DNA from 2 places in the Clostridium sp. CM036 genome. Region 2 is predicted to be linked to the other one. Evidence: a T-box and tRNA genes for the amino acid it is inferred to sense, from the RefSeq annotation. Region 2 holds a T-box; the other holds one or more tRNA genes.
The links. The T-box of region 2 lies ahead of ACWJKE_RS17620 (valine--tRNA ligase). A T-box ahead of a tRNA ligase gene usually reads a tRNA of that ligase, here a tRNA-Val.

Region 1: it has a tRNA-Val gene. The T-box ahead of ACWJKE_RS17620 (valine--tRNA ligase) is inferred to sense a tRNA for this amino acid. The anticodon was not compared.

The regions. Positions count from the first base shown of each region.
Region 1 covers NZ_CM143652.1:2,799,144-2,805,447, forward strand. The annotation lists gene ACWJKE_RS13135 (ECF transporter S component) at 1-542, opposite strand, end outside; gene ACWJKE_RS13140 (acyl-[acyl-carrier-protein] thioesterase) at 825-1,574, shown strand; gene ACWJKE_RS13145 (BaiN/RdsA family NAD(P)/FAD-dependent oxidoreductase) at 1,908-3,137, opposite strand; tRNA gene ACWJKE_RS13150 (tRNA-Glu) at 3,475-3,549, shown strand; tRNA gene ACWJKE_RS13155 (tRNA-Val) at 3,561-3,636, shown strand; tRNA gene ACWJKE_RS13160 (tRNA-Asp) at 3,642-3,718, shown strand; tRNA gene ACWJKE_RS13165 (tRNA-Glu) at 3,804-3,878, shown strand; tRNA gene ACWJKE_RS13170 (tRNA-Val) at 3,892-3,967, shown strand; tRNA gene ACWJKE_RS13175 (tRNA-Asp) at 3,973-4,049, shown strand; tRNA gene ACWJKE_RS13180 (tRNA-Thr) at 4,055-4,129, shown strand; gene ACWJKE_RS13185 (ABC transporter permease) at 4,429-5,256, shown strand; gene ACWJKE_RS13190 (ABC transporter permease) at 5,258-6,043, shown strand; gene ACWJKE_RS13195 (ABC transporter ATP-binding protein) at 6,099-6,304, shown strand, end outside.
Region 2 covers NZ_CM143652.1:3,709,387-3,715,690, reverse strand. The annotation lists gene ACWJKE_RS17625 (ABC transporter permease) at 1-389, opposite strand, end outside; gene ACWJKE_RS17620 (valine--tRNA ligase) at 1,282-3,924, opposite strand; T-box leader at 4,008-4,233, opposite strand; gene ACWJKE_RS17615 (ABC transporter substrate-binding protein) at 4,407-5,429, shown strand; gene ACWJKE_RS17610 (hypothetical protein) at 5,778-6,304, shown strand, end outside.

The sequences.
Region 1 (6,304 bases), 910 kb from region 2:
GTAGCTATGATGGCCTCTGGAACACCATTTATTATACCTATACCATAAATAGTCTTTGCAGCAATAGATGGATCTATGCCCTTAGAAGCAGCGAATTTAGCCGCATAAAAAACATATATCATAGTAAGAACCCCAAAAGTGTTAGTTAGCGAACCAACAACGGTCGCGAGTCCAATCCTTAGGCTATCATTTTTAACGTGGATTAGTTTATAAACATAGTAAGAAGTAAGACCAATAAGAACCCTTGGTAATACAGATACTAAAGGATTTATAAAAGCAAAAGAGAGTAAATTGGGAGTTGTTATGTTTTGCATAATACTAAACATCCCAAATATTAAACCAATAGTCATTCCTACCATAGGGCCACCTATTATTGATCCTATAATAACGGGAATGTGCATGATAGTAGCTTTGGCACCAGGAAGTGGAATAAAGCCATATCCAGTTAAACCAAGTACGATGCAAATAGCTGATAGCATACCAATAGTTGTAAGTTCACTTGTTTTTATTCTTCTAAGTTTAATAGAATTATTATTAATCATGTGTTCCCCCCGCTCTTATTCCATAAGGATATAAGTCGTCCTATTCATAATCCTTATTTATAGTTCAGTTTCATAATGAATACTGACAACAATATTTTAACACTATTTTGATAATAATTACATAGATAAATAAAAATTTAACAAACTTTATGTTAATACTATACAGTTAATGTTTACTGTGTTGGTTTAGTTTGGTATTATTTTAAGTATGAAGAAAACTAAGAAGCGTAGAAATTAATAGTTATTATATTATGTACTCATGAGAAATATAGGAGGGGTATTATGGGCAAAATGCCAGAGGTTACAGATAGAGATTATAATATTCATTATTATGAAGTAGATATTCATAAAAGAGCTTTGATGACAAGCATTATAGATTATCTTGGTGATATGGCAATGTATCAAAGTGAAGTGCTTGGAGTTGGCATAGAACATCTTAAAGAGAATAAATCAGCTTGGGTGTTATATAAATGGGACATAACAATGGAGTCGTATCCTTTATTAAATGAAACTATAAAGATTAGAACTTTTGCACATTCTTTCAATAAATTTTATGCATACAGGAAATATGAAATTATTGATATGAAAGGGAATAAAATAGGACATGCGAGTTCTGTGTGGATTTTAATAAATACAGACAGAAGAAGACCAATAAGGATTACGAAAGATATGTATGAGGCTTATGGTATAGATGATAGCAATAATACACCCATAGACATTGAGGATATAGTACCAATAACTACAGTGCATAGCGAGAAAAACTTTCAAGTTAGGTATAGTGATATTGACACGAATATGCACGTAAATAATGTTAAATATGTTGCTTGGGCTTTAGAAACAGTTCCTAAGGATATAGTATTAAACTACGAACTAAGGAATATTAAGGTAACTTACATCAAGGAAACAACATACGGAGAGACCATAAAGGTAAGCACGCAGGTTATAAGAGAAGAAGATAAGATAATATGTAGACATAAAATTATAAATGAAGAGGGAACTGAGCTGACTCTCTTAGAAAGTACTTGGATATAAGAAAATCGTTAATCACAAGTAGTTTTTGTATTATTCGACATACCTCTTAGATACATCTTAGTATGTACGATATAGTATGAAATTTCTCTGGACGTGAATTGAAATAAGAAGTGCAGAAACATTGAAAGTTGATTTAGAAATTCTTGTTTTGTAAATATAAAATTCTCGTGAGACTTCCTGGAAGGAAGGCCAGCAAACCGGCAGTATGCCGAATGTGAGCATTAGAGCATTTTACATTTACAAAATATTAGAATCTCTTAATCAACTTTCACGTTTCAAACTCTTATTTCAATTCACGCAGGAGAAACTTCATGCTGATCGCACTCTTATTTTTTATTTGGAGGCGTTGATGCCGGCAATAGCACCAGAACTCCATGCCCATTGAAGGTTAAAACCACCGCAATCGCCATCTACATCTAATATTTCTCCCGCAAAGAATAAATTCTTAGTAATATTAGATTCTAGGGTTTCGGGATTAATTTCTTTTGTATTAATGCCTCCTGCAGTTATCTGAGCATTTGCAAAAGAATTAGTACCTGAAACATCAAATTGATATCGCTTTAGCAAAGTATATAGAGCATTTTTTTCGTTTGAGGCCAAATCGCAACAAGGCTTATGAATGTCATCTATATTTGCTTCTTTTAAAATTATTGGAATGATCTTCTTGTTGATTATTCCGATGAATGAATCATGAACGCAGCGACTTGGGAATACTGACCAATGATTATTTAAAAATGCTTTTAGATCTTCGTAGCTAATATTTGGTAGCATATCAATACTTAAAGAAACCTTGCTATTTTTAGATAAACCATAAGATGCAGTTCTACTAAGCTGAAGAATAGGAGGACCAGAAATGCCGTAATCTGTGAAAAGTATTTCTCCGAATTCCTTATGAACATATTTATCGTTTATAAATATTTCCGCAAAGCCATCAAACTTTACTCCAGATAGAGCCTTTAGTTTATTATAGTTTAATTTAAGCTGTACAAGGGCTGGTACAGGAGAGATTATACTATGACCTAATTGCCTAGCCAATGAATATCCGGAACCGTCAGAACCCGTTTTAGGAGCTGATTTACCACCGGTCGCAATAATCAACCTTTCACATTCATATGTAGAATTATCTGTGCTATAAACTTTAAAACCCTTATTTGTTTTAATAATCTCCTTAGCTTTGGTATTTGTATATAGTGGAATTTTTTTTTCGTCTATAGCAAAGCGTAGTATATCAAGTACTGATGAGGCTTGCAATGACATAGGAAACATTTTACCACCATCTTTTGTAACTAAAGGTATTCCTAAACACTCGAAAAAATTTATAGTATCCTTTATGGTAAAAGAATCTAGCGTATAACCTGCGAAATTTGGATTTTCACTGTGATATCTATCATTATTTATATGTACATTACTGATATTACACCTACCGTTACCGGTAGTTAGTATTTTTTTACCTACTCTGTCGGTTCCTTCAATTATTGCTACATCTATACCAAAATCTTTTGCTATTAAAGCAGAGGTTAAACCAGAGGCACCTCCGCCAATTATTATAAGAGAATGTTTCAAGAAAATCTCTCCTTTCGAGAAAAAATATTTTTAGATTATAAAGTGGTTACATATAATCTTACCCTAAAATCAGTAGGATGAAAATGAATTTTTATTTTGTTTTATAAGTAACCATAGAATTTGTTTGTGATTGTTTAGTAAAAGTAGTTATTTTCAAAAAAACATAAAAAAAATTCTATAAGGGGAACCGTTGATTTAACTGGATTTGAGTGTTTTGCGAAAAAAAATAATAAAAAGAATAAGAAAATATGTTGACACTTTAAGAAAAATTAGGTATTATAGTTTATGTCGGGTTGCAAGACGTAAGCCCATAATAAATAAAGTGACAAATTAGTATGGCTCCTTGGTCAAGCGGTTAAGACACCACCCTTTCACGGTGGTAACAGGGGTTCAATTCCCCTAGGAGTCACCATAAACATACATGGGAGCATAGCTCAGCTGGGAGAGCATCTGCCTTACAAGCAGAGGGTCACAGGTTCGAACCCTGTTGTTCCCACCATATATGGCTCAATAGCTCAGTTGGTTAGAGTGCCGCCCTGTCACGGCGGAGGTCGAGGGTCCGAGTCCCTTTTGAGTCGCCATTTTTACTAAACTGTTATAGTTTAATAAAAGAACATCTAATTTATAAGTTTGATTCTTATCAAAAGAATCATTGAAAAATAATAAGGCTCCTTGGTCAAGCGGTTAAGACACCACCCTTTCACGGTGGTAACAGGGGTTCAATTCCCCTAGGAGTCACCATTAAAACATATATGGGAGCATAGCTCAGCTGGGAGAGCATCTGCCTTACAAGCAGAGGGTCACAGGTTCGAACCCTGTTGTTCCCACCATATATGGCTCAATAGCTCAGTTGGTTAGAGTGCCGCCCTGTCACGGCGGAGGTCGAGGGTTCGAATCCCTTTTGAGTCGCCATTTTTGCTGGCATGGCTCAACGGTAGAGCAGCTGACTTGTAATCAGCAGGTTGTAGGTTCAATTCCTATTGCCAGCTCCAAAAAAGTCCTAAACATTTGTTTAGGACTTTTTTTACGTCCAGCATATTTGATGGAAAATTAAGATTCAAAATGTATTTAGAGTGATTTGATTTTTTGTCTTGAAAAAATAAAAATATTGACAACATTCGATCGTTATAGTAGCATAAACACATATAATAAGCAATTAAAATAAATTAATGTTCGTATTTTCTGGACGAATATCAATATTTTGCCACATTATTGGTTTTGTGAAATAAATATAAATTATATATACCGAACAAAAATATCATTAAGATAAAATTTTAGGAGAGTTAAACCTATGAAGAAAAAATGGACTTACGTATTATTTGTACCGTGTTTAATATTACTAGCTTATTTTCTTATAGTACCTTTAGTTAGTACTATAATTCCTACTTTTAGTATTAATGGAAGCTTTAGTTTAGATCATTATTTAAATTTCTTTGGAGATAAGTATACGCTGCAGATATTTTATAGAACATTAAGAATTGCTTTAATATCATCTGCAATATGCGTGGTTATTGGAGTTCCAACAGCATATTTTGTGTCTAGAACCTCAAAGAAGATTAGAGGGTTATTCATGGCATTAACCATATTCCCTATTCTTACAAATTCAATTGTTCGTTCTTTTGCTTGGATGAGTATTTTAGGTAAAAATGGAGTTATAAATAAAGTGTTACTTAGCTTAGGCGTTATTAATGAATCTTTAACTATGATGTATACTGAAGGCGCAATCATAGTTGGTACAGTTTATTTATTTTCACCGCTAATGATTATTTCTTTAGTAGGAGTTTTAGAAAATATAGATAATGACTTATTAGAAGCAGCGGAAAGTTTAGGAGCTAATAAAGTGAAGGCCTTCTTTAAGGTTATATTCCCACTGAGTTTACCGGGATTAATAGTTGGAACAGTCCTTGTATTTACAGGAGCACTTACTGCTTATACTACACCACAGTTATTAGGTGGTAATAAAAATACAGTGTTAGCCACATTAATTTATCAAGAAGCGATGACCTTAAGTGACTGGCAAGCGGCGTCTGTTGTTGCAACAATAATGATAGTTACAACATTATTGGTTATAAAAGGAATAAACTTATTAGCGTCTAGATTAGATAAGAGGGGATTATAACATGAAAGGCAAAAAAAGCAAATTACTTACTATATTCGTAGCATTAGTATATATATTTTTACTAGCACCATTAGTAATTATAGCGTTAACAAGTATAGGAACAGAAAGTTATATTGCATTCCCACCAAAGGGGTTTAGCATTAAGTGGTATGCAAATGTATTTCAATCAGATATGTTTATGAATACAATGTTTGTAAGTTTTTTAGTATCCTGTGGGTCTACAGTATTAGCACTGTTAATTGGAATACCGGCAGCTTACGGATTAAGCAGATTTGATTTCAAAGGAAAGGGTGTTTTAAAGAGTTTTTTCTTTTCACCATTAATAATACCAGGAGTGGTTGTTGGTTTTGCATTATTTCAGTTTTTAGTAATAAAATTAGAATTTTCAGTATACATGAGTTTATTTATAGGTCATACATTGGTAATAGTACCTTACATAATTAGAGTTGTTGGTTCAAGTTTAGAGGTATTTGATTATTCAATAGAAGAGGCTGCAATGAGTCTTGGCTATACAAAAATAAATACTTTTTTTAAGGTAGTTATGCCAAATATAACTTCAGGAATTATAGCAGCGGTTATGTTAGCATTTATAAACTCCTTTAACAATGTGCCTGTATCAATATTTTTAACAGGGCCAGGAGTAAGTACTTTGCCAATTAGTATGATGAGTTATGTAGAGTATAACTATGATCCAACCGTATCAGCATTATCAGTTATATTAATGTTAATAACAATTGGAATAATGTTTATAGTAGAAAAAACTTTAGGATTAGATAGTCTTTCTTAGGCGAAATATGTTCGTAATAGGCCTTAAATAATGCTAATAAACGTGGGGGTAACACATGAATTTAATAAACTTGAAAAATATAGCAGTATCATATGATGGAAAAGACAATATATTACAAAATTTTAATTTAAGCATTAAAAAAGGGGAGCTTGTATCTCTTTTAGGACCTAGTGGATGTGGTAAAACTACAACATTAAGAGTAATTGCTGGATTTATAGAGCCAAACAATGGAACGTTTATGCTAGGAGGCAAGGATTATAC
Region 2 (6,304 bases):
AATTTATCCGGCCATTTTCCTTGATGGAGGGCTGCAACTATTCCTAGATATACACCTAATACCATAGCAAACCCTACAGAAACCACACCTAATCTAGCAGAAACCGGAAGAGAATATCCTATAATTTCATTAACTGTTCTTCCTTCATATGTCATTGAAGGACCTAGGTCCCCATGCGAAAGATTTTTTAGATACATAGTGTATTGTTTAAATACAGGTTTGTCCAAACCAAATTTCTTGTTCAAATTCTCTAAAACCTGTGGATTAAGCTTTTTTTCACCAGAAAATGGTCCGCCAGGCATTAATCGCATTAAGAAAAAAGTTATTGTGATAACGACGAAGATTGTAATCACAGTTGAAAATAGTCTTTTAACAAAGAAATTTAACATCTTTTGCCCCCCCATCTTATAATATTGGTACTTTTCTTCCCCCTTATATAAACACTAATCTTGTTTTTTGAATTATAGCTTATTATCTTACCTTTATTAATTTTAAGAATACAAGATTATCTCGTTGTTGAAAGATTCGAATTACTTACACTATTGAAGTTGCTCCGGATAAATATTTCATTTTAAAATATTTTCATGTAACTATTCCGTTATCAAATCATTTGATTTATCCGATTTTTTTTAACATGTCCATTTTACAACAATAAAATAATTAAATATATTATTCATATATCTTTTATATTCCTTCATATTTCATAGCCATCTTAACCTTTATAAATGCTGATATGAAAAATATTCACAGTATTATTTTGCACTATCGTAGGTCCTCCCCTTTAATCTTATTTTAAGTATAATAATATTTTTCCAGAAGTCAATGTATTTTTTGTAAGTAAATCCATATATTATCCATATTTTATTTGTGATTCCTTCGTGTTTTTTATATATTTTGTATGTTTTGTAAAATACATTAGTATATATAACAGGTTTCATTATGAAAATAAATTCATAGTAATCTATATTTCTATTTATGAAAAAGGAATTAATAATAGAATTAAACTAATGAAATATATTTTTATATGTTTCATTTATTTTAATAGTTGGCCACCTCTAAATTAGATTCACCTTTTTTCACTTATCTTATAGTAGATCAAATTAGAGAATCTTTTCTCCTGTTCTTTATCAATACACCTTGCATAATTATTGGTATGCTGAACTCACACCATTCATTTTTTTCAATATTCCAACTTTTTATTTGTATGGTAAAAACAAAAAAAACTATAGAATAGACTTTTCAAGTGTCTATTCTATAGTTTATCTTGCTTTTTATTAAAGATTATTTCAAGTTTTCTATACTTTTAATTACTAAATCATACATTTCTTTATATTTTTCGCCCTTAGCTTTTTCCTCATCAACCACTTCAATTGGAGCTTTAGCTGTGAATCTTTCATTACAAAGCTTTTTCTCTACTCTATCTATTTCTTTTTTTAGTTTTTCTTTTTCTTTATTTAATCTTTCTAATTCTTTTTCTAAGTCTACAAGCTCAAGTAATGGCATATATACCTGCGCGCCCTTAGTTACTACTGTAACTACATTTTCTGGTGCTTCGGCTTTTGTAGCTAGAAACTTAACCTCACTAGCTGATGCAAGTTTTTGAAAATAAACCATCCCTTCCTCAAATGCTTCTTTTGCCTCTGTAGCATATATAAATACTTTAGCTTTTCTTGAAGGTGCTACATTCATATCCGATCTAGCATTTCTTACGTCTTTTATCGCTTCTATGATATAATTCATATTTTCCTGCGCTTTTTCATCTTTAAGAGCATCGTCATACTCTGGCCACTTAGAAATCGTTATAGATTCATACTCATTATCTAAGTGAGTATAAATTTCTTCTGTTATAAATGGCATAACAGGATGAAGTAATTTAAGCCCAGTTTTTAATACATTGTTTAATACATTTAATGCGATGCCTTTAGCCTCTCCATCTTCTGCGTATAATACTGGTTTAACAAGTTCAATATACCAATCACAGAATTCTGTCCACATGAAATCATGAGTCTTTTGAAGTGCTATCCCTATTTCATATTTCTCAATATTTTCTGTAACTTCTTTTATTACAGTGTTCATTCTTGATAATATCCATTTGTCTGCAACAGTGTAATTTTTATTATCTTTATATTTCTCCATTAATTCGCAATTATTGTTCATCATAACAAATCTAGAAGCATTCCAAATTTTATTAGCAAAGTTTCTAGCTGCTTCAACTCTTGACTCATAGAACCTTATATCACTGCCTGGAGAGTTTCCTGTTGCGAGCGAAAACCTTAACGCATCTGAACCATATTGGTCTATTACGTCTAATGGATCAATACCATTTCCCAGAGACTTAGACATTTTTCTTCCTTGATCATCTCTAACCATTCCATGTATTACTACTGTTTCAAATGGCACTTCCCCTAAATTATAAATCCCTGAAAAAATCATTCTTGCTACCCAGAAGAATATAATATCATATCCAGTTACTAAAACACTTGTTGGATAGAACTGTTTTAAATCCTCTGTGTTATTTGGAAAGCCAAGTGTTGAGAAAGGCCACAATGCTGAACTAAACCAAGTATCAAGCACATCTTTATCTTGATTAAGATTTGTACTATTACATTTACTGCAACTTGTTGGCGCATTAACTGTAACTATAATTTCCCCACAATCTTTGCAATACCATACTGGTATTCTATGTCCCCACCATAACTGTCTTGATATACACCAATCTTGAATATTCTCCATCCAATTGAAGTATGTTTTTTCAAATCTTTCAGGAACAAATTTAGTTTTATTTTCCCGTACAGCCTCTATAGCTGGTTTTGCAAGTGATTTCATTTTAACATACCATTGTTTTGATAACATTGGTTCTACAGTGGTTTTACACCTATCATGAGTACCTACATTATGAGCGTGGTCTTTTATTTTAACAAGTAGTCCTGCATTATGTAAATCTTCTACCATGACCTTTCTTGCGTCATATTTATCAAGACCTGAATATTTTCCATAACCCTCGCATATAGCTGCATTTTCATCCAAAACCACTATTTCTGGAAGATTATGTCTTTTTCCTACTTGGTAATCATTAGGATCATGTGCTGGAGTAATTTTAACTGCGCCTGTTCCAAACTCTATATCAACATAATCATCTGCAATTATTGGTATTTCTCTATTTACTAGAGGTAGCATTATTTTTTTTCCTACTAAATGTGTATACCGTGGATCTTTAGGATTTACAGCTACCGCCGTATCTCCAAGCATAGTTTCCGGCCTCGTGGTAGCTATTTCTAAAAACTCATCGCTACCTATTATTGGATATTTAACATGCCAGAAGTGCCCCTCTTGTTCTTCAAACTCTATTTCAGCATCTGAAATTGCCGTCATGCATTTTGGGCACCAATTTGTTATCCTATTGCCTTGGTATATTAGTCCATCCTTATATAATTTAACGAAAACTTCTCTTACTGCATGGTTTAAGTTTTCATCCATGGTAAAGCTTTCCCTAGTAAAATCAACAGAACATCCCATTTTCTTTATTTGTCCTCTTATTTTTTCTCTATATTCATTAGTCCACTCCCAAACTTTTTCAAGGAAGGCTTCTCTTCCCATTTCTTTTTTCTTAAGCCCTTTTTTTAAAAGTTCATTTTCAACCTTTACTTCTGTTGCAATACTAGCATGGTCCTCACCAGGAAGCCACAAGGTATTGTACCCTTGCATTCTTTTAGTTCTTATTAGAATATCTTGAAGAGTATTATCAAGAGCATGCCCTAAATGTAATTTTCCTGTAATGTTTGGTGGGGGCATTACTATTGTAAATGGTTTTTTATCTTTATCAACGGTTGGAGTAAAAAATCCTTTTTCTTCCCACCATGCGTAAAGTCGTTCTTCAAACTCTTTTGGATCATAATTCTTAGCAATATTATTATTTTCTTCCATTATTAACTCCTCCTAAACAATAATTAGTATGTCAATTTATTTTAGCAATAAATTTCAAACAATAAAAAAAGAGCCTTCGTCTATAAAAGGACGAAAAGCTCGCGGTACCACCTTTTTTCCTACAATTTTGCAGGCTCTTTAAAATTTAACGATTAAGAAAACCGTCTTTGCCATCTACTCATAATTACATGAATTGGCAAAGAAGCTCCGAAGCTACCTTCAAGGTTTTTCATATAGAAGATCTTACAGCCTCTGGATCTTCCTCTCTTAATATTATTTTCCCCTACTCCTCTTCATCTACGCTTTTGAATGTTTTATGAAATTATTATCTAGTTGTTCAATTATTATTCACTTGTCTTTCATTTATTGTATACCTCTTAATTTACATATGTCAAGGTATTTCATTTTTGAATTTAAAATGTCACATCTACACGCTCTTTCATATTATATAATTATAGCAACTATATAATATGGAGGTATCTATGAAGCTTAAAAAAATTTCGATTTTTTCCCTGTTTCTTTCTTTCGCCTTGATAACCACCTTATTTTCCGGCTGTAAAAAGAAACCTAGTGATGCTTTAGTAAAAGTAAAATTAAGTGAAGTAGTTCGTTCTATTTTCTATGCCCCTATGTATGCAGCTATTTCTCAAGGCTTCTTTAAAGAAGAGGGTATTGAAATCAACCTTTCAACTGGGCAAGGAGCGGACAAAACTATGCAGCAGGTATTAAGCAAATCTGTAGATATAGGTTTCTGTGGACCTGAGCAAGTTATTTACATCTATAATCAACACCGAGAAGACTATCCTGTTATTTTTGCACAATTAACACAAAAAGATGGATCTTTCTTAGTAGGCAGAAATGCTGAAGCGAATTTCAAATGGGAATCCTTAAAGGGTAAAACTGTAATAGGAGGAAGACCTGGCGGCGTACCTGAAATGGCTTTTGAGTATGTCTTAAAAAATCATGGTATTAAACCAGTCATTGATATAAATCTTGTTACAAACCTCGCTTTCACAGCTACGTCCGGTGCTTTCAAGGGCGGAGCAGGTAATTATGTTACTCTTTTTGAACCTAGTGCTAGTATGATGAAAAAAGATAATTCTGGACATATTGTAGCCTCCATCGGAGCGTCCGCTGGAACCATACCTTATACATGTTTTTTTTCCACAAAATCTTATATAGAAAAAAATCCAGAAATGGTTCAAAAATTCACTAATGCAATATATAAAGGTCAAAAATGGGTAAGTAGTCATTCCGATAAAGAAGTAATGACTTCAATTAAATCTTATTTCCCTGGCGCAGATGAGGCTGTTCTTACTTCATCCATTAAAAACTATAGAGATATAAATGCTTTTGCGCCGAACCCAATATTAAAATCAGATGACTTAACAAAGCTTATGGATATAATACAATCTTATAACGCAGCGTTAATTCCCGAAAGACCATCTTTTAATAAAATCGTCAACAATTCCTTTAGCGACAAAGCCGTAAAAGACTTAAAATAAAAAGTAAAAAAGTATACATTACTATTAATGCATTCACTTCGCTAAGAACTACTAATTTTATTTTTAATTAATTTGCTAAAAAACATAAACTCGCTGTCGCTCAAACATATGTTTTTCGTAACGCATCTTAATTAAACATAAAATAAGAATTTCCAAATGAAAACTCAACCTCAATTATCAACTCTCAACTATAAAAAAGGCTATGTTTAAATTTAATGTTGATAATTAACATTTTCTGAATATTCGGATATAATAAGACTATATAAAGTATTCCGCAGATTTTATTATGGCAAGCTTAACGGTAAGCAATTTATATATAATAAAGGGGGAATAATCCTGAAAAAAATAATGAAATTATTCAGTCTACTATTTTTAATAACTATAGCTTTTACTGGATGTAAAAGTTCAGATGAAAACAATGCACAAAAAGTTGCTCAAGAACTTGGAAGAAATCTCTACACGGTAAATACAGAAAAAGTTGCTGAGTATAAGAAACTTCTTAGGGAAGGTAAAAAAATGGATATAGCAAGTGGAAATCCCACAAATACTGATGGAGTTATACCACATACACAGGAATATATCAAAATTATACAGTCCCTTGATAAAAATTTACTACCTTTAATGACAGCAAAGGGGTATGAAACTATTGCGGGACATTACAATATTGTGGCTACAAAGTTCTGTAATGACAATAATTATACTTTACATGTTACAGACTTTATCTTAGATAAAAATTTGTATGGTGAGAAAGAAGATAAAGCTGGATATTATTATGAAGCTAAATTGAAGTTTATTTCTACTAATGGGAAGTCTGAACGAACTGATACAGCAAAAGGATATATAGGGCTTTTAAACGAAAATGGTAAGTGGAAGGT